3 regions of the Shewanella sp. ALD9 genome follow, and region 1 is predicted to be linked to each of the others. Evidence: predicted binding sites of a transcription regulator. Region 1 holds the regulator's gene; each other region holds the start of a gene.
The links. The regulator LexA, encoded in region 1, represses DNA repair genes until DNA is damaged. The targets are predictions, from matches to a motif close to TACTGTATNNNNATACAGTA.
Positions count from the first base shown of each region.

Region 2: a site for LexA is predicted at 2,785-2,804, ahead of umuD (translesion error-prone DNA polymerase V autoproteolytic subunit). Genes of this name have one in related genera too.
Region 3: a site for LexA is predicted at 2,816-2,835, ahead of CXF88_RS10135 (DNA topoisomerase III). Genes of this name have one in related genera too.

Region 1 covers NZ_PJCD01000001.1:145,859-152,016, reverse strand. The annotation lists gene mtr (tryptophan permease) at 1-846, opposite strand, end outside; gene plsB (glycerol-3-phosphate 1-O-acyltransferase PlsB) at 846-3,269, opposite strand; gene lexA (transcriptional repressor LexA) at 3,534-4,148, shown strand; gene CXF88_RS00725 (SulA-like leucine-rich domain-containing protein) at 4,145-4,651, shown strand; gene coxB (cytochrome c oxidase subunit II) at 5,047-6,158, shown strand, end outside.
Region 2 covers NZ_PJCD01000042.1:115,721-121,878, reverse strand. The annotation lists gene CXF88_RS18830 (MlaD family protein) at 1-599, opposite strand, end outside; gene CXF88_RS18825 (ATP-binding cassette domain-containing protein) at 596-1,360, opposite strand; gene CXF88_RS18820 (ABC transporter permease) at 1,363-2,475, opposite strand; gene umuD (translesion error-prone DNA polymerase V autoproteolytic subunit) at 2,825-3,238, shown strand; gene CXF88_RS18810 (Y-family DNA polymerase) at 3,245-4,501, shown strand; gene CXF88_RS18805 (hypothetical protein) at 4,667-5,005, shown strand; gene CXF88_RS18800 (DUF2057 family protein) at 5,110-5,544, shown strand; gene CXF88_RS18795 (NifB/NifX family molybdenum-iron cluster-binding protein) at 5,883-6,158, shown strand, end outside.
Region 3 covers NZ_PJCD01000003.1:576,373-582,530, forward strand. The annotation lists gene CXF88_RS10115 (CusA/CzcA family heavy metal efflux RND transporter) at 1-1,035, shown strand, start outside; gene CXF88_RS10120 (DUF3240 family protein) at 1,032-1,337, shown strand; gene CXF88_RS10125 (hypothetical protein) at 1,435-1,854, shown strand; gene CXF88_RS10130 (tRNA (adenine(22)-N(1))-methyltransferase TrmK) at 2,005-2,712, opposite strand; gene CXF88_RS10135 (DNA topoisomerase III) at 2,884-4,845, shown strand; gene msrA (peptide-methionine (S)-S-oxide reductase MsrA) at 5,016-5,609, shown strand.

The sequences.
Region 1 (6,158 bases):
GCTGGCAATAACTCCAGACAACGCACCCACTAATACACCTATATTGCCACCTTGAGCAATAATATCGGCAAACTGGCTTCGTTGAATATTACCCATCGTTGCCACTAACCAACATATATAAATCACCAATGCGATAGTGGTTCCGGTAATAATCGCCTTAACGATGGTTTTGGCATCTTTACCATAATATTTGACTAAACTTGGCACATTACCGTGATAACCAAAACTGGCCAATCCAAAAGGGATAGCGGCAAGTAAATAAGGCAGGTAACGCGATTCACCATCAGGCGATACTAGCTTTATGCTATCAATGTCGATTAGTAAGTTACCGATAGCCAAAAAGAAAGTAATCACCATGCCACCAAGCATGATTGTGGTGATACGGTCGACCGCTTTAGTACTAATAAATACCACCAAAGCCAAAACTACCGCAAACACTAATCCGGCTACGCTCTGGGGTAGGCTTACGCCCAATGCAGACAGACTGTGATTCACAATCGAACCACCACCACTGATGTAAGCATAGGTTAAAATATATAACACAAACGCAATCGAAACGCCGTTAATCACCCGCCAGAACTGCCCAAGAGTCACCCGAGTTAAGGTGTCAAAACTGTCGCCTGGTTCAAAATGCAAATTGGCTTCTAATAACAATAAACCCGACATTAGCATGCAAAACCAAACGCCGAGCAACATCGCGATAGAATAGCCAAACCACATTCCAGCACCAACAACGGGTAACGAAAACATGCCCGCACCCACAGTGGTTCCGGCAATAATCATCGCCCCACCCAATACAGATTTACCGCTGGTACGATGCTTGGCAGCATTCATATGATTAGCCATTATTGTCCGTGCTCCGCTTCCACACTATCAACAATGGTTTGTCTTACTAAAGAGCTGAGTAATTTATTAGCGTTATCACGAATTCTGATCACTTCAGCACGATGTTCGTCGCTGCATAAATAACCCAATTCTTTCAGTTTCACACTCAGGGTGTTATATAATTTTTTGTCATAAAATTCTGGTGCGGTAATGCCATGCAGCGCGCCTAATCGTTGGGCTAACAAATGGCTATCGCGTTCCAGTTCTGAGCGCTCAAGATCAGGTTTTATTGCGAGTAAATTGAAGATAATCGCATAACGTTGCAACGTTTCACTGATAGTTTCAGCAAGCAGTAACACTTGGGTAATATGACGAGGCGTTATCTCAAACTGATCGCTACCGGTCAGTAAACCTTGTTCAACCATGAAATCTAAAATGCTATCCACATGTTGAGGTACATCATCAATGCTCATAAATAGCTCAGCTTTAAGTAATGGATAAAAGTCCATTACAATGCCATGAATTCGCTGGCGATCGCACACGTCATAATGCACTAAACAACTGGCAATTAATGACGGCAACGCCATCAAATGAATAATATTATTACGGTAATAACTCATGGTGATGGCAATTTTTTCATCAACTGAAATAATTTCACCAATAAGGTCTTTGGTACTAACAAACTTATTTAACGACAGACAGTGATCAATAATTGACTTGCCATTACCTTCGGCCACAGAGGTGTAATCGGTATAAGGCACTGTTTTAAGTAAGGCTAAATACAAATCAAGCTGACGTTCTAACTGGCTTCTTTCTAACGCATTTTGCTCTGACGCTAATAACACTAAACTAGTCAATGTTACTGAACTGGCTGCGGCCGCTCCATTGATATTAGTCATTACGCGGTTAGCTAACAAATTAACTGAGGGCGTAAACCAAGATGGTTTTTGGTCAGGATCTTTAGCTAGCTCATCACGCCACTCTGGCGCCTGCTGATTTAAGAACTGTTGTAAATTAATCGGCTCACCAAAATTCACATAACCTTGGCCAAAATTGCCTAACTTACGAATAGCACCAAATACCTGCCATACAGATTCTTTTTTCTTTTTCTTACCGCTTAATTCTTTGTGGTACGTCGCCACTTCCATCACATGGTCATAACCTAAATACACGGGTACTAAGGTTACTGGGCGCTCTATCCCACGTAGCACACTGTTAATTGTCATAGCCAACATACCGGTTTTAGGCGCTAACAAACGTCCTGTACGCGAACGACCTCCTTCAGTGAAATACTCGACCGCATAACCCTTAGCAAATAACTGATCTAAATATTCACGAAATACTGCGGTATAAAGTTTATTACCATTAAAACTACGACGGATAAAGAATGCCCCACCACGGCGGAACATCGGCCCTGCTGGCCAAAAATTAAGGTTAATACCGGCAGCAATGTGCGGCGGAACCATGCCCTGATAATACAAAATATACGACAGTAGCAAGTAATCCATATGGCTACGATGACAAGGAACGTAAACAATTTCATGGCCATCATGATGTAACTGTCTTACTTGCTCGGCACCTTTGATATTGATGCCACTGTATAATTTGTTCCATAACCAAGTCAGGAAACGTTCGGCAATACGCACCAAACTATCAGAATAGTCAGCGGCAATTTCATCAAGGTATTCAATGGCGGTTTCACGCGCTTTCTCGACTGTTACTTTCTTATTTGCAGACTCTTCTTCAATGGCTTTTTTGATAGATTCTGATTTTAATAAAGAGGCAAACAACGCTTGTCGATTCGGTAATTGTGGCCCCGTCATCACTTTGCGTTGACGGCGGAAATGCACACGGGCGACTCGGGTCAATTTGTGAGCAATTCTTTTATCAGTACCATGTTCATCGGCCATATGACGAAGCGATAATGCATTAGAAAACTGGACGAAATTATGGCGTCCTAAAAATAAAATCATTAACCATTTACGTAACCACGTAGGGTTTTCACGTTCAAATACTGCAGCTTTCATGCTGTCTTCTTCTTTACCTGGGGTACGTCCCCAATAAAGGCAAACAGGAACCAACTGTATATCTAATTCAGGGCTCTCACTATGAAGTGACAATAAACTGGTAAAATAATTAAGGAATTTGTCACCACTTTCACGTTTACCAAATAGTGGTTTGCGGCCCTCTAAACAGACCACTCGAGGCACGGTTAAGCCATCAAGCTGTAATGGCTCATAAGGACTGGGCAGACCAAAGCCCTCGGTGATTTCGCTCAACGCGGCAATATCGCTAATAGATTCCGTTTTCATTAAATAAACCAAAGGTTTAGTTGGATCTATATTGAGGTCATCAAAAGGATCGTGAGGGACCACAATGGTCTGTACCATCCACTTTTGAATCCATCTTAATGCTCGTAAAAATATTGAATCTGGTTTTGACATGGTTATTTTCGCAACATAAGCCACTGTAATATTGTCGTATAGGATACCAGAAACCACCCTGCTTACACTATCAGACCGATCTATCTTTACGTTTAAGCTCTCACTATCAGAAATAACATAAGACAGAAAATTAGTAATAGTTAATTAAAACATATTGTTGAGTGATACTTAATCAACAAAATACAAAAAATAGTTGGTTAATACTTGCGCGAACACAAACACTGTATATAATGACAGTCACTGTATAAAAAGACAGGAATCATCATGAGACCGTTAACGCCGCGCCAAGCAGAAATTTTAGACTTAATTAAAAACAATATCGCCGAAACAGGTATGCCACCCACTCGTGCTGAAATTGCGAATCGTCTTGGCTTTAAAAGTGCTAATGCCGCCGAAGAGCATTTAAAAGCATTAGCCAAAAAAGGCTTTATCGAGATCATGCCTGGTACCTCAAGAGGCATTCGTTTACCTCATGAAGAACAGGTTGAAACCGGTCTGCCACTCATTGGACAGGTTGCTGCTGGTGAACCTATTTTGGCCCAAGAGCATGTAGAACAATACTATCAAGTCGATCCAAACATGTTTAAACCCGCCGCAGATTTTTTATTGCGAGTGCGTGGTGACAGCATGAAAAACATCGGCATTTTAGAAGGCGACTTACTCGCTGTACATAAAATGCAGCAAGCACGTAATGGCCAGGTTGTTGTGGCACGTGTTGATGATGACGTCACCGTAAAACGATTTGAACAAAAAGGTAATGTGATTTATCTGCATGCCGAAAATGAAGATTACAATCCGATAAAAGTAGATTTAAGTTGCCAAAGCCTAACCATCGAAGGGCTTGCCGTTGGCGTTATCCGTAATGGAGATTGGTTATGAACAAACTAATGGGCATCGCGCCACGCCACCCGGGCTTATGGGTAGATTTAACTGAAACAGAACTGCATGGCACCCAAACCATTCAAACATTACAAACTGTCACCCAAGGTGAAGCTGAACTGAGCCAATTGTGCAGCCAGTTAGCAATATTGAGCCAGCAAGGCAGATGGATTGTATTAATTAGTCCGCCGCATATTGGCTATAAACATATGCTGGCAAGTGCTGGTGTAAGAATGGATCGCATTTTACTGGTGCACACCAAAGATGAAGTCGAAACATTATGGGCCATGGAGAAAGCGCTCACTAGCGGTACATCGAGCGCAGTAGTAACTTGGACAAGCTCACTTGATGCTCGCGATAGTCGCCGTTTAGAAATTGTCGCCAAAAGTGCACGTGCATTAGGGGTGGTAATTGAAGATGTGAATGCTCACTTACCTCACAAACATCAACTTGTTAGCCCTACATTAGCAAATGGAACAAGTAATTTTTGCTCATTTCACTAAGCACGAACCCTTCATTACCAAGCCCTGTATTGAATTCAGGGTTTTTTTTCATCTTTTTTCAGCCTATTAGCCAACAAAGTGATCTTGATCAATGTTTAATCTACAAGTAATGTGGTTAACAAGGATGAAACATTTTTTATCTTTAATTGGACGTGAATGGTAGTAATCAAGATTACTTTCAGACAAATGAGCCAAATCAAAATTGATAAGTTCAGTAGTAGGTACAAGCGTGGTGCACAGCTAACAATAAAACCGTAGACCGTATGTTTACAGCCACCAAAGTACTTTGAGGTCATCAAACTTTTTTCGGGAACCGAAGAGTTTGCATAGAGCAGAGAATTACTGTGTGACTCTTCTTTGTAGTTGCTATTTGCAATTAGCAGAGGAGTAGTCTTGTGAAGCAATGGTTGTATTGTTTACTGGTGGTGTTTGTAGCACTTCCGCTTGGGGCATCAGAAATGCCCCTCAACATGACTCAAGGCGTGACAGATATCAGTGGCAAGGTTTATGACCTCCACATGACGATTCTTTACATCTGTTGTGCAATTGGGTTAGTGGTGTTTGGGATCATGATTTACTCAATGATTTATCACCGCAAATCAAAAGGCGCTGTCGCGGCCAATTTTCACGAAAGTACCAAAGTGGAAATTGCTTGGACCGTCATCCCTTTCATCATCTTAATCGGCATGGCTATTCCAGCCACCAAAACCTTGATTGCTATGGAAGATCCCAGTGATGCTGATCTCACAATAAAAATTACCGGGTCGCAGTGGAAGTGGCATTACAGCTATTTTGATAAAGACATCGAATTTTACAGCACATTATCCACTCCCAGAGCACAAATTGATGGCAGTGAGGCCAAAGGCGAGCATTACCTCCTTGAAGTCGATAAGCCATTAGTACTGCCCATTAACCAAAAAGTGCGCTTCTTGATGACATCTGATGATGTTATCCATTCATGGTGGGTACCCGCGTTTGCCGTTAAAAAAGATGCCAATCCAGGCTTTATCAACGAAGCCTGGACTCGTATTGATAAGCCTGGAACGTATCGTGGCCAATGTGCCGAGTTATGCGGTAAAGACCATGGTTTCATGCCGATTGTGGTGCAAGCATTATCGGAGGCCGATTTTGATAATTGGTTAGTGGAGCAAAAAAAACTAGCAAGCAATGCAGCTGCAGCCGCTGCGGCATCAATGTCTAAAACCTTGTCTATTGAGGAGCTAACCTCACAAGGTGAACAAATCTATATTGCTAGGTGCGCCGCTTGTCACCAACCCAATGGTGCGGGTCTTCCTGGTGTATTCCCATCATTAATTGGCAGCCCTATCATAAAAGGCCCTGTTAACGATCATCTGAATATCGTCTTAAACGGTAAACCAGGTACTGCAATGCAAGCCTTTGCAAAGCAACTTAGCGCCCAAGAAATTGCCGCAGTCATTACCTTTGAGCGTAATGCGTGGGGCAATAATAGCGGTGATGTAGTTCAAGCTGCTGATATAGGCAACTT
Region 2 (6,158 bases), on a different contig from region 1:
AATGCTTGCTGTATTTTTCCGCTGGCAGCAATGTCACTGAGCTGCTGGGCTAAATTGTCGACATTGTTGACTAAACTTTTTAAGTTTAACGATTGCAGATCTTTGGACAACGATTCGAAATCAGTCGCGATGGTCGGCAATTCTAATAATTGGTCTTTTTCGCCATGGAATAACGGCGAGGTGTTGGGAAAGAAATCCAGTTCAACATATAGCAGTCCGGTGAGTAAACTCAGATAATTCAGCTGGGCGCGTAAGCCGTTATCGATGGCATGTGAAAAAAACTCTTCACCTACTTGGATCCCCTTAATATTGATACGTTTCAACAATAAGTCGGCATGAACTGCAGCCGTGACACCCTGGCTACTGTCGTTAGGGAAATCGATACTGATATCGCTTATTTCACCTATTATGACCCCTTTTAATTTTACCGGTGCGCCGACCTGTAACCCTTGCACTGAACTGTTGAAAAACATCACTACAGGGGCTTTCTCTGCAAATATACGCCCCCCAGAAAAGAACAGTAATGCAATAAACACTAAGATAATAGCGCCAAAAATAAAGGCACCAATCGCAAGCGGAAGTCGTTGGCTTTTACTCATGATATCTCCGATTTTTCGGTGCGATTGAGAAATTGACGAACCCTAGGCTGGCTACTGTGTATTTTTAATTCTCGTGGGTCACCACAATCGAGCATAGTATTGGTTTCATTATCCAAAAACACACAGCGAGTGCCGATTGACAATATGCTGGGCAGCTCGTGGGACACGATGATCACGGTAGAGTCTAGCGCCTGGCATATTTGCACGATCAATTGATCTAAACGCATCGAGCTAATAGGGTCTAAACCCGCAGAGGGTTCATCAAAAAATAACAATTGAGGGTCTAATGCCAGCGCCCGCGCTAATCCTGCGCGTTTGTGCATACCGCCACTTAACTCGGCAGGGTAAAACTTCTCGAAGCCCGCTAAGCCAACTAATGCTAGCTTATAGGCAACGGCTTCTGCAATTTGTCGCTCCGAAAGGTCGGTATAGAGCTGCAGGGGTAAAGCCACATTTTCGCCAAGCGACATGCTCGAAAACAATGCGCCTGTTTGGAAGGTAATCCCCCAATTTTTGAGCATTGCTACCTGCTCGGGTTCATCTGCTTGATAAAAGTTTTTGCCTTGATAGAGTACTTCGCCTTGTAGTGGCGTGAGTAATCCCACCATCGATTTGAGCAAGGTTGTTTTGCCACAACCACTGCCGCCAATGACAAAAAAGATATCATTCTTGTTAATGTCGAAGTTGAGTTTTTTTTGCACCTCGGTACTGCCGTAGCCGACTGATAGATTACGTACACTGATAAAGGCATCATCAACCATGGTTAGATCCCTAATTTATCGTATAAGATATTAAGCGCTGCATCGGAGACAACCAAAAAAACAATGGCCTTAACCACTGCGTGGGTCGTCGCTAAACCAACGGCATTCGAGTCACGTCCGCAAAGCAGTCCTGCCTGACAACCCGCAATCGCAATTAAAAACCCAAAAATTAAACTCTTTATTAAACCAGTGGAAATATCTACCCAATCAATCGCAACCTGGGTTTGCAAAATATATTGGGTATAACTCACGCCCATGCCGTTAGCAACTAACGCACCGCCAATCATGCCTATTACATCCGAATAAATACACATTAGCGGCATAATAAAAATTAATGCTAATAACCGCGGTAAAACCAGAAACTCCATAGTGGGAATGCCCATCACTCGCAGCGCATCAATTTCTTCATTAACTTGCATGGTGCCTAATTGCGCAGCATAAGCGGCTCCAGTTCGGCCAGCCATAATAACGCCTGTCATTAAGGCACCCATTTCACGCACCATTCCGATAGCCACTAAATTAGCCACATATACCTGGGCGCCTAATTGACGCAGCTGTACCGAGCCTAAATAAGCCAAAATCATTCCCACTAGCAGACTAATTAAGGTGACAATCGCAAGCCCTTTAGGCCCAGCTTGTTCGATAAAAAAAACGATATCACTCCGGCGAGTTCTTGCTCTGCCAACCAACCAACGCCCGAGTGCCAAAGTGCAGTTACCGACAAATACTAATCCATCGTGTACTTGTAAGCCTTGGTTAATCAATCCTCGACGTAAGGTCGGCCATAGCCCGCCTAGGGCACCCTCATTAGTGGGTTGATAAACCGCAACATCGGTAGCGAGCAGCAGTAGTTGCTGCAACCCTTGAGGTGTTTGTTGAGTGTCTAGTGATAGTTTATGTTGCTCACACCAGCGAGATAATTGTAATAAGGCAATGGCGAGGCTTGAATCCCAATGAGACAACTCTGTGGTGATTAAAGTGACAGATTGGCAATTAGATGGCAGCTCAGCACAAATATCTGCGCCTAGCGGTGCTTGGCCTAATTGCCAATCACCAGCAAGGTTCAGTAAGCAGTTATCATCGTGCATGTCGATATGGAATGTTGCGAGTGTCATGCTAGACCCCCGAGCCAATATGAAATAAGTCTATTCGTTTGTTTAATAAATAGGTTAGCTTGATTTTTGATCCTGTTATCAGTGTAGACCAAGCTCGTTGATTATATTTTGACCTTGGACATATTATTTCATCAATAATGAAGCTATCACTTTGATGTATTGACGCTTTGCTACATTGAAGAAGCATTAGTTATGGACCGATGTTGTTGTGCAGAGGCAATAAAAACGGCGTTAACGATTGAACATAACTGCCGCTTGTCGCGGTTTAAAGCAAATAAACTTGCGCTGACAAAATTTAACGCTAATATATACTGTGTTTTTATACAGTATATATATTAGAGATTGTCATATGCGCGTTATTCCCATTGCAGCCAGTGCCGGCATTACCGGTTTTGAATCTCCTGCCGCTGAGTACCTTCAATTAGGCCTCAGCCTTGATGAGATATTAATCCAGCATCCAAGTTCCACTTTTATCGGCTTAGCCCAAGGTGAGTCGATGCAAGGTGTGGGAATATATGATGGTGACTTATTGATTGTCGATCGTCATGAAACGGCTAGAAATGGCGACGTGATAGTGGCTAATTTTAATGGTGAGTTTGTGTGTAAAATTCTCGACATGCATCGGCGAATGCTGATGTCGTCTAATGAGCAACATTTACCTGTGACCATCTGCGACTATGATGACTTTAGTATTGAAGGTGTGGTTATTCGCTCAATTCGTTGTCATCGTCAAAGCCCACTGCTTATCAGCAAAAAAGGTTAGGTAACAATGTTTGCCTTAGTCGATGCCAATGCTTTTTATTGTAGTGCAGAACAGGTTTTTCGTCCTGACTGGCGCGGCAGACCGATTATTGTATTGAGCAATAACGATGGCTGTATTGTCGCGGCTAATCGGCAAGCAAAAGAGGCGGGTATTGAGAAGTTTTTGCCTTACTTTCAAGCTAAAGCATTATGCATTCAGCGCAATGTCATTGTGTGTTCATCTAATTATGAATTGTATGCCGATTTATCGGCAAAGATGATGGCAATAATAGGCCGTTTTGCGCCAGAGCAACATGTGTACTCCATCGATGAAAGCTTTCTGTCTTTTAAACATTGTTATCCCGCAATCAAATGCCTACATACCCAGGGTCAGTTAATTCGTCGCGCCGTTTGGAAAGAAGCCCGCCTGGCGGTTTGTGTGGGCATGGGGCAAACGTTAACCTTAGCTAAAATAGCCAATCACGCCGCTAAAAAAATCCCGGGATACAAAGGAGTGTGCGTTATCGACACTGCGCAGCAATGTAATGACATTTTACGCCAGCTTGCCGTTAAAGAGGTGTGGGGGATTGGCAGGCGCATCAGTAAAAAGCTTGAATTGATGAATATTCGCAGCGCATACGATCTCGCCTCTATGCCACCGAGTCTAGCCAGAAAACAATTTAGTATTCAAATTGAACGCACCGTGCGAGAACTTAACGGCGAAGTGTGTAAACAATGGGATGAGGCTAGGGCAGATAAAAAACAAATTTTTTCCACTCGTAGTGTGGGTGAACGTATTTGCGATTTTGAATCGCTATTACAGGCATTGAGTAAACATGTTGGCATCGCAGCAAGTAAAGCTCGTCAACAAGGCTCACATTGCAAAACCATGTTGTTATTTGCCAGTAATTCGCCCCACGACGAGCGGCCTGTGAGTTATAGAGTTATCGTACATTTTCCGTGTCCAACCAATTGCACCATTGAACTCACCAAAGCCATGACAGACGCCGCCCCGAGATTATTTAGCAATGGTGTTCGTTATTACAAAATTGGTGTAGGCCTGGTTGATTTAGCCAGCGAGAAACATTTTCAATTTGATTTATTTAATACCGCTAAGGTCAATTATGCCTTGATGGATACGCTTGACGGCATCAACCAACGATATGGCCGCGATACAGTGTTTCTGGCAGCACAAGGAATAGAACAAAAATGGGCCATGCGCCGTGATTTACTCACACCTCAATATTCAACCCAATGGAAATGCTTACCCAGCATTAAATGCTAAGGTTTTATATTACTAAGGTTTATTATAACAGTGGTATTGCTCTGCCATAACACATGCAAGGTTGGGGCATTCAACTATGGCTAAACCTTAAAATGTGATTCAGCTCTGATTATCACTCTAATTAAATTGTTAATGTTGAATCGTACTCATCATATGGCCTACATAATGCGAAATACGCTGTTAAACATAGCAATGATAATTTCACTACTTGGACAATTACTTGTTCCAAGTTTTGCTATGTCTAATGAAATGGCCATGTCAGACATGCAGTCGAGTAGTATGCATCAATCAACGATGATGCAAAGTGACTGCGACACTAACGATGACTGTTGCTTAAACGATATGAGTCAATGCATTAGCCATTGTCATGCGGTCGCGAATGCATTTTTGTTATCAGCAACAAACCTCACCGATGCTCTACTAACGAGTGCCAAAGTGAGTTCGCATTTATGGACATCAACACCCACTATTCTAGTAAGCCAAAATCCGCCTCCGATAGCTTAATTCTTTATGTTTATTAGTTACCCACATTAATTTATAAAGATTTTTGTTGCTTCAACTATAAGCATCAAAAAACTATAAGCATCAAAAAGTTAACGGAGTTTATTATGAAAAAATTCATTGCGATCACACTATTATCTTTAGCCAGCTCAGCAGCAATGGCTGCCACTATCTCATTACCTGACTATTTAATCTTTACTGCGGTCGATGGCAAATCGGCATCAAATAAAACTCAAATGGAGGTGTCTCCTGGTCAACATTTAATAGAATTACAGTTTTATGATGTGTTTTCATCAGGAGCAGATGATACGAATTTTATTAAGTCCGATGCGTTATACTGGAGTCTACATCTAACCAAAGATGAAGATATTCAAGTGCGTAGCAAAGAGATTTTCTCTTCAACCAATGCAAAGAAATTTATTGCATCACCGGTGATAACCTTAGACCGCGCCAGCGTAAAAGGTGAAGACGTCAAATTAGTTAATCACGAAGAGTTAATGGCTATTATCATGAAACAACACAGTCAAATGATGCAACAATAGTAAAATTGATAGGGCGCTTACATAGCGCTCTATCGTTATCTACATCCTCGCACGCCTTATGACAGGTAAAATACTTGTCATCATAAATAATGTCACGCGTCACAAAACTCAAACCAGAATCGAAATTATTATTGGCATATGCCATTAATAAGCGTATATATTGCATATGCCAATTACTATTATTCGATTAATTTAAGCAGATAATGCCAAGCCTCCAAAAATAAACGAAGATTCTAGGACGCTCTCGGCAAAAGCTGTTTTAAGCCCAGTGGCATGTCGATAAACCAAGTTGGAACAACTGCGTTTAATCGATTTGTTAAAAATGCACATGAGGAGACATGATGATTACTGCCATACCTATGAAAGACCAACATATTGCCAACCACTTTAGCCGTGCCGATGAGATGCTATTCATTGATGAGCAAGGCCAAGTAAAAGGGCGCTTTGCCAACCCAGCATTAACAGAAGGATGTGAGGGTAAGCAACAATTAGTCAGTATGATACTGGCAAATGGAGCGGATCGCGTCATCGTGCGTAACATTGGCCAACAGCTTTTATCTAAGTTATTAAGTCAACAATTGAGTGTATTTCACGCAAAAAATGGTCGTACTGCA
Region 3 (6,158 bases), on a different contig from region 1:
ACCGATATTGATACTCTTGGGCAATTAACGGCCCAAATTGAGCAGCTTGTCAGTGACACCAGTGGCAGTATCGATGTGAAAATGGCCATGATTGAGGGCAGTCCATTTATTAACTTAACCCTAGATAATGAGCTGGCACGTGGCTTTGGCATGAGCACCATGGAGTTTTCGCGGTATTTAAAAAGCCAACTTGAAGGTGTTGTTGTGACCGAAGTGCTGCAAGGTAAAAAGCGTACCCCAGTATTGATCGCCAATAATCAAGGCGGGTTGAGTAGTATTAATGAGCTGCAGAATCAGTTGTTGGTGATGCCTGATCATTCATTAAAACGTCTTACCGATATCGCTAAATTAACCTACAAAGAAGGCCCTATTTTAATTGAACGCGAACAAGGTGATCGTTTCTCGGTGATTACGACCAACGTGCAGGGCCGAGACATAGTCAGTTTTGTTGAAGAACTCAACGCGAAAATTGACGCTGAGGTTAAGTTACCTAGCGGTTACAGTGTCAGTTTTGGTGGCGAGTTTGAAAATCAACAACGTGCCACTAATAACTTATTACTGGTTATTCCCGTCGCCATTGCGCTTATTACTCTCATTTTGTTTACCACTTTTGGTTCGCTTGCTAAAGCGGGCTTGATTTTGGCTAACGTCCCCTTTGCTATGATGGGCGGGATCGTGAGCTTGTATGTTTCGGGCGAGTATTTATCTGTGCCTGCTTCGGTTGGTTTTATTGCATTACTCGGCGTCGCGGTACTTAACGGTGTGGTGATGGTGAGTTATTACGAGCAGACCAAACATGTCTTTAGCAGTTTATTGGCGCGAGTCGAGCAAGGTGCAGCAAGACGTTTACGGCCTATTTTGATGACCGCCACGACAGCCATGTTTGGCTTAATGCCATTGGTGTTTGCATCGGGCCCTGGTGCTGAAATCCAAAAGCCATTAGCCATTGTTGTTATTGGCGGTTTGCTGACATCAACCATTACAACCCTTTATTTGTTACCAATCCTTTATTACTGGCTGGAGAAACGTCAATGATCACGGAGCAATTGTTAGTGCTGATCGCCCAAAATGATATTAAGGACGACATCGTTGATACCTTGATTGAGCTTGAGTTTTTATCTGGTTTTAGCCTAGGTAATATTTGCGGTTTTAGCCGCGAACACAGCCATTTTAATATCAAAGAGCAAGTTGAAGGCTACAGGGAATTTTGTAAGTTTGAAATTATGCATCCTGTGGATCATCAAGATGCGTTATTAGGTGCCTTGTCTGCGGTTTGTAAACATAATCCGTGTCGATATTGGATTACACCCATCATTCATACAGGCACTTTGTGCTAGCCGCAAAAGAAAAGTACTAAGTCGATAAAGGAAATCGTTGCTGTGTTTGGACCATGCGGTCAGCTCATTAAATTTAGTTATAAGAAAGGATATTGAAATGAGAGTTTATCGTTGCCTAACCATGATCTTTTTCGCTTTGCTGGTATCAAATAATATATATGCTAGTGAGCTTTCTGCGAATAATAGCGATGTGACGATTGAGTTTACTATCGAGCCTACGCGATCTTTGAAGGTAACGTTTGAAAGTAGTGTGACTTTGCATTCAATAGTCATTAGAAATAATGATGGTTATTTACTTAACTTAGATGTTCAAGTGCCAAAAGATCCTGGGACTATTTTTTATTTTAATCTTCCTAAGTTACCTCCAGCTAAGTATCTTGTTAGATGGAAAAGTCAGCTTAATGGTGGCCCAATAAGCCTTGGTGAAGCAACGTTAACCTTAAATGATGACACCTATCCACGGCCTTCTACTAAAAAACCAAAGTACGATATTTTACATAGAAAACTACATGGGTAGTCATACTGCAATTACGTCATTCCTGAGATGCAGCTGATCGGGAATCCAGCTCTTTATTGCAGGACGAAGTCCGTCCTTGTCATTTACGGCGTAGCGTCCTTGATACTTTATATACCCAGAAATGGACTGCCAATTGAAGCGTTTTAGGCATTATTTTAAAGCGATGTTTACCTGTTGATACTCTTTTAGTGCTTGAGAGGTGTTTCCTGAACGAGATTGATTGATGCGACTGTAGTGCGCAATCGTTTTAGCTAAATAACGCATAGCAATGTCTTGCTGTACAGCATCACTCGCTTGCCAAATTACACTGCCTATAGGGTCAATGTCTGTAAGCGGATCATTAGCAACATTCGCGGGGAGTTTGGGATCACGTCTGATATAAAGGATTTCGTAGAAACGACGGTTTTCTTCAATCAGTTTTTCGTCAATTAATTCACAATCAAGCTTGATAAGTTGTTGGCGTAACTCATATTGATGATGAACTGGACACAAGATAAAATCGATTTTTCGGTTCGAATATTGCTGGCAAAGTGACCTAACAAACTCGATCATCAAATCTCCACCCACTCCGGCAATAATCACTAAGGGTGTATGCTCATCTTGATCCAAAGGGATCGCTGACACATCAACACAATGTACCTGCCATTTTGGTTGGTTTTGCTGTGGGTAAAAACGTTCGAGCTTGGCGGTTAACTGCTGCATCAATGCTGGCACAATGTCGACAAAATGAATCGTGGCAGCATGTCTGTCAAGCAACGCGGCGCCGAGTAATCCATGGTCGCAACAGCAATCCCAAATATGAGTGTAACCATTGGGGATCATCATGTTGATATGTGCTAAGCGGTGGCCGAGTTTCATCTGTTTGTCGTGTTTGGAAGTGAACCTGCGCATTGTAATGATTTAAGTGACTAAGTGGTTAATTATTTCATATTTGCAGCTTGGCGTATTTAACGCTAATCTATACTGTAAATTTATACAGTTAAGTGGCGCGGTTCATTTCATTGAATATTAGCGACCCAACAGTGGATTATGATTTTATATATTGCTGAAAAACCCAGTTTAGGTCGTGCTATTGCCGATGTTCTGCCAAAACCACATAAAAAAGGTGATGGCTTTATCACTGCTGCTAATGGTGATTGCGTGTCATGGTGTATTGGCCATTTGCTCGAACAAGCAGAACCGGACGCCTATGACGATGCATTTAAGTCATGGAAACTCGAACACCTTCCCATCGTGCCACAAACGTGGAAACTACAGCCAAAACCTAAAACACGCAGTCAACTTACGGTGTTACGAAAATTGGTCAAGCAAGCATCATCGATCATTAATGCTGGCGATCCAGACCGCGAAGGGCAGTTGCTGGTCGATGAAGTGATTTCTTATCTGGGTGTAAAAGGAGACAAGCTGAGTCAAGTTCAGCGCTTGTTAATCAGTGACTTAAACCCACAAGCGGTAAAACGTGCATTAGGGCAATTACGCAGTAACCGAGAGTTTATTCCATTATCGACCTCTGCATTGGCCCGCAGCCGTGCTGATTGGCTATATGGCATGAACATGACCCGAGCCTACACGATTCAAGGCCGTAAAGTCGGCTATCAAGGCGTGTTGTCGGTTGGTCGAGTACAAACACCGTTACTCGGGTTAGTGGTACGCCGCGATGATGAAATCGCTGATTTTACCCCTAAAGCATTTTACGAAGTATTAGCCCATTTATTGACAGACCAACAACAAGCATTCACCGCAAAATGGCAACCTAGCGAAGCATGTCAGCCATATATGGATGAAGACGGACGAGTATTAGCTAAAGGTTTAGCCGAAAATGTCGTTGCCCGTATCAATGGGAAACCAGCGGAAGTCACTAAAATTGAGGCTAAAGATAAGCGCCAAAACCCACCATTACCTTACAGCTTATCGGCACTGCAAATAGATGCAGCTAAACGTTTTGGCCTGTCAGCGAAAGAGGTACTGGATACTTGCCAAAGTTTGTATGAGCGCCACAAATTGATTACTTATCCGCGCTCAGACAGTCGCTATTTACCTAAAGATCAGCATGCTTTGGCGCCAAAAGTATTGGACGCCGTGCTCAAAGGCGCTTCAGGCTTAATTGAGGGTTGTGAGTCTCCTAATAGTAAACTTAAATCTAAAGCGTGGGATGACACTAAAGTAGATGCTCACCATGCGATAGTGCCAACTGAAAAGGTGGCTAATTTATCGACATTATCAAGCAACGAAGCTAAGTTATATCAACATGTGGCAAGGCAATATTTAGCCCAGTTCTATCCCGCTTATATCTATGCAGAAACCGCAGTTGAAGTGACCATTGCCGGTGGATTATTTACCACTAAAGCACGTCAAGATAAAACCTTAGGCTGGAAACAACTGTTTAAACGTTCTGCCACTGCAAATCAATCTAGTTCTAATTCAACTAGCAGCGACGACGACAATGAAGACGCGGTACAGTCTTTACCGCCACTGGTTAAAGGTCAAATTTTGCATTGTCAGCGTGGTGAATTACTACAGAAAATGACCCAAGCGCCGAAGCATTTTACCGATGCGACATTATTGGGCGCGATGACGGGTATTAGCCGTTATGTGACAAACAGCGAGATTAAAAAAATCCTTAAAGAAACCGATGGTTTAGGTACAGAGGCCACACGTGCAGGAATTATTGAATTGCTGTTTAAACGCGGTTATTTAATTCGCCAGGGTAAATCGATATTGGCCACCCCTGTGGGTACTGGCTTAATCCGCAGTTTACCCGAATCAGCAACCACGCCCGACATGACCGCATTATGGGAAAATAGCTTGGATGCTATCAGCCAAAAACGTTTAAAGTATGATGCTTTTATGCAGCCATTGTTGAGCCAATTAGATGGCCTCATCACTCAAGCATCGAGCCAGTTACCCTCAGCATTACAAGGTGTTGCCAGTAGCGCGCCAAAGCGCAGTTTTAAAAAAACGTATAAAAAGAAGGCTAAAGCGAAAAGCTAAATTGGCAAGAGTTACTTGCATTACAGTCTAGGTATTTCGGAAATATAACTGTGTTAACTCACCATTAGGAACTTTGTAAATGTCATTGTGAACTTTTAAACCATTAAGTTCATATAGTAGATATTTACAGACAAACATACTAATAACCTAGGAAAATAAAGGAGAGTGTTATGAAAAGCACACTAGTGTTAACGATATTTGCAGCAAGTTTATTGTCTTATGCATCTAATGCCACAGCAGATAAAACCATTTTAGCTGGTGGATGTTTTTGGTGTATGGAATCAGATTTTGAAAAGCTTGATGGCGTAACCGATGTGGTCTCAGGATTTACTGGCGGAAACATCAAAGACCCTACCTATAATGGTAACCACAGTGGTCATTATGAAGCGGTTGAAATAACATACGATCCTAGCAAAGTGAGTTACACCGAGCTGTTAGAACATTACTGGGTGAACATTGACCCTTTTGATGCAAGCGGACAGTTTTGCGATAAAGGTTCTAGCTATTTAAGCGCGATTTTTGTGGCAAACGACACAGAAAGAGAAATTGCACAACAGTCTAAAAGCAATGTTGAAAAGCAATTTCCTAATAGTAAAGTTGTGACGCCTATTTTAAATGCTTCAATTTTTTATCCTATAAAAGGCGATGAAAGTTATCATCAGGATTACTATAAGAACAACCCAATTCGCTATAATGCTTATCGCTGGAATTGTGGCAGAGACAAAAGATTAAATGAAATTTGGGGTGATAAAGCGACACATTAGGCTTAATTTATGGCAGTCGCTACTTGTATTTTGGCGCTTCAGGTACCCCCCATACAAAAGCAAAGGGGTATGGGGGTTGCGAAGAATTTGATTGTGAAAAAGAATGTGAGTGTGAAAAAAAGTTAGAGTGTGAAAAAGAGTTAAACCCTTTAGAAAAAGCACTTTTTTGAATTAATCGTTTTTTAGGGTTATGTTGGCGTATAACAACATAACAAAAATATTATTTGCAGGCAGGCAGGCAGGCTTAGGCACCGACTTGCCGCAGCTCCGTGTATTATCACTATCAAATTGAATTATGATTTTATACTGAATAAAATAAAACAAGGAATAGGATTAATGAAAGATTCAAGGAATGAAATAGCGAAATATGGAATAACCTTTGGAACAGCGTTATCTATCGCTATTTCATGGAGTGTAAATAAGTCAGTTTTATGGGCAATTTTTCATGGTTTTTTATCTTGGTTTTATGTCATCTGGCACGTCGTTACGCGATAGTCTTTTGCTTTTCCAACGCTGGAGTTAGCGAACGTTAAAACGTTAATGCCGTAG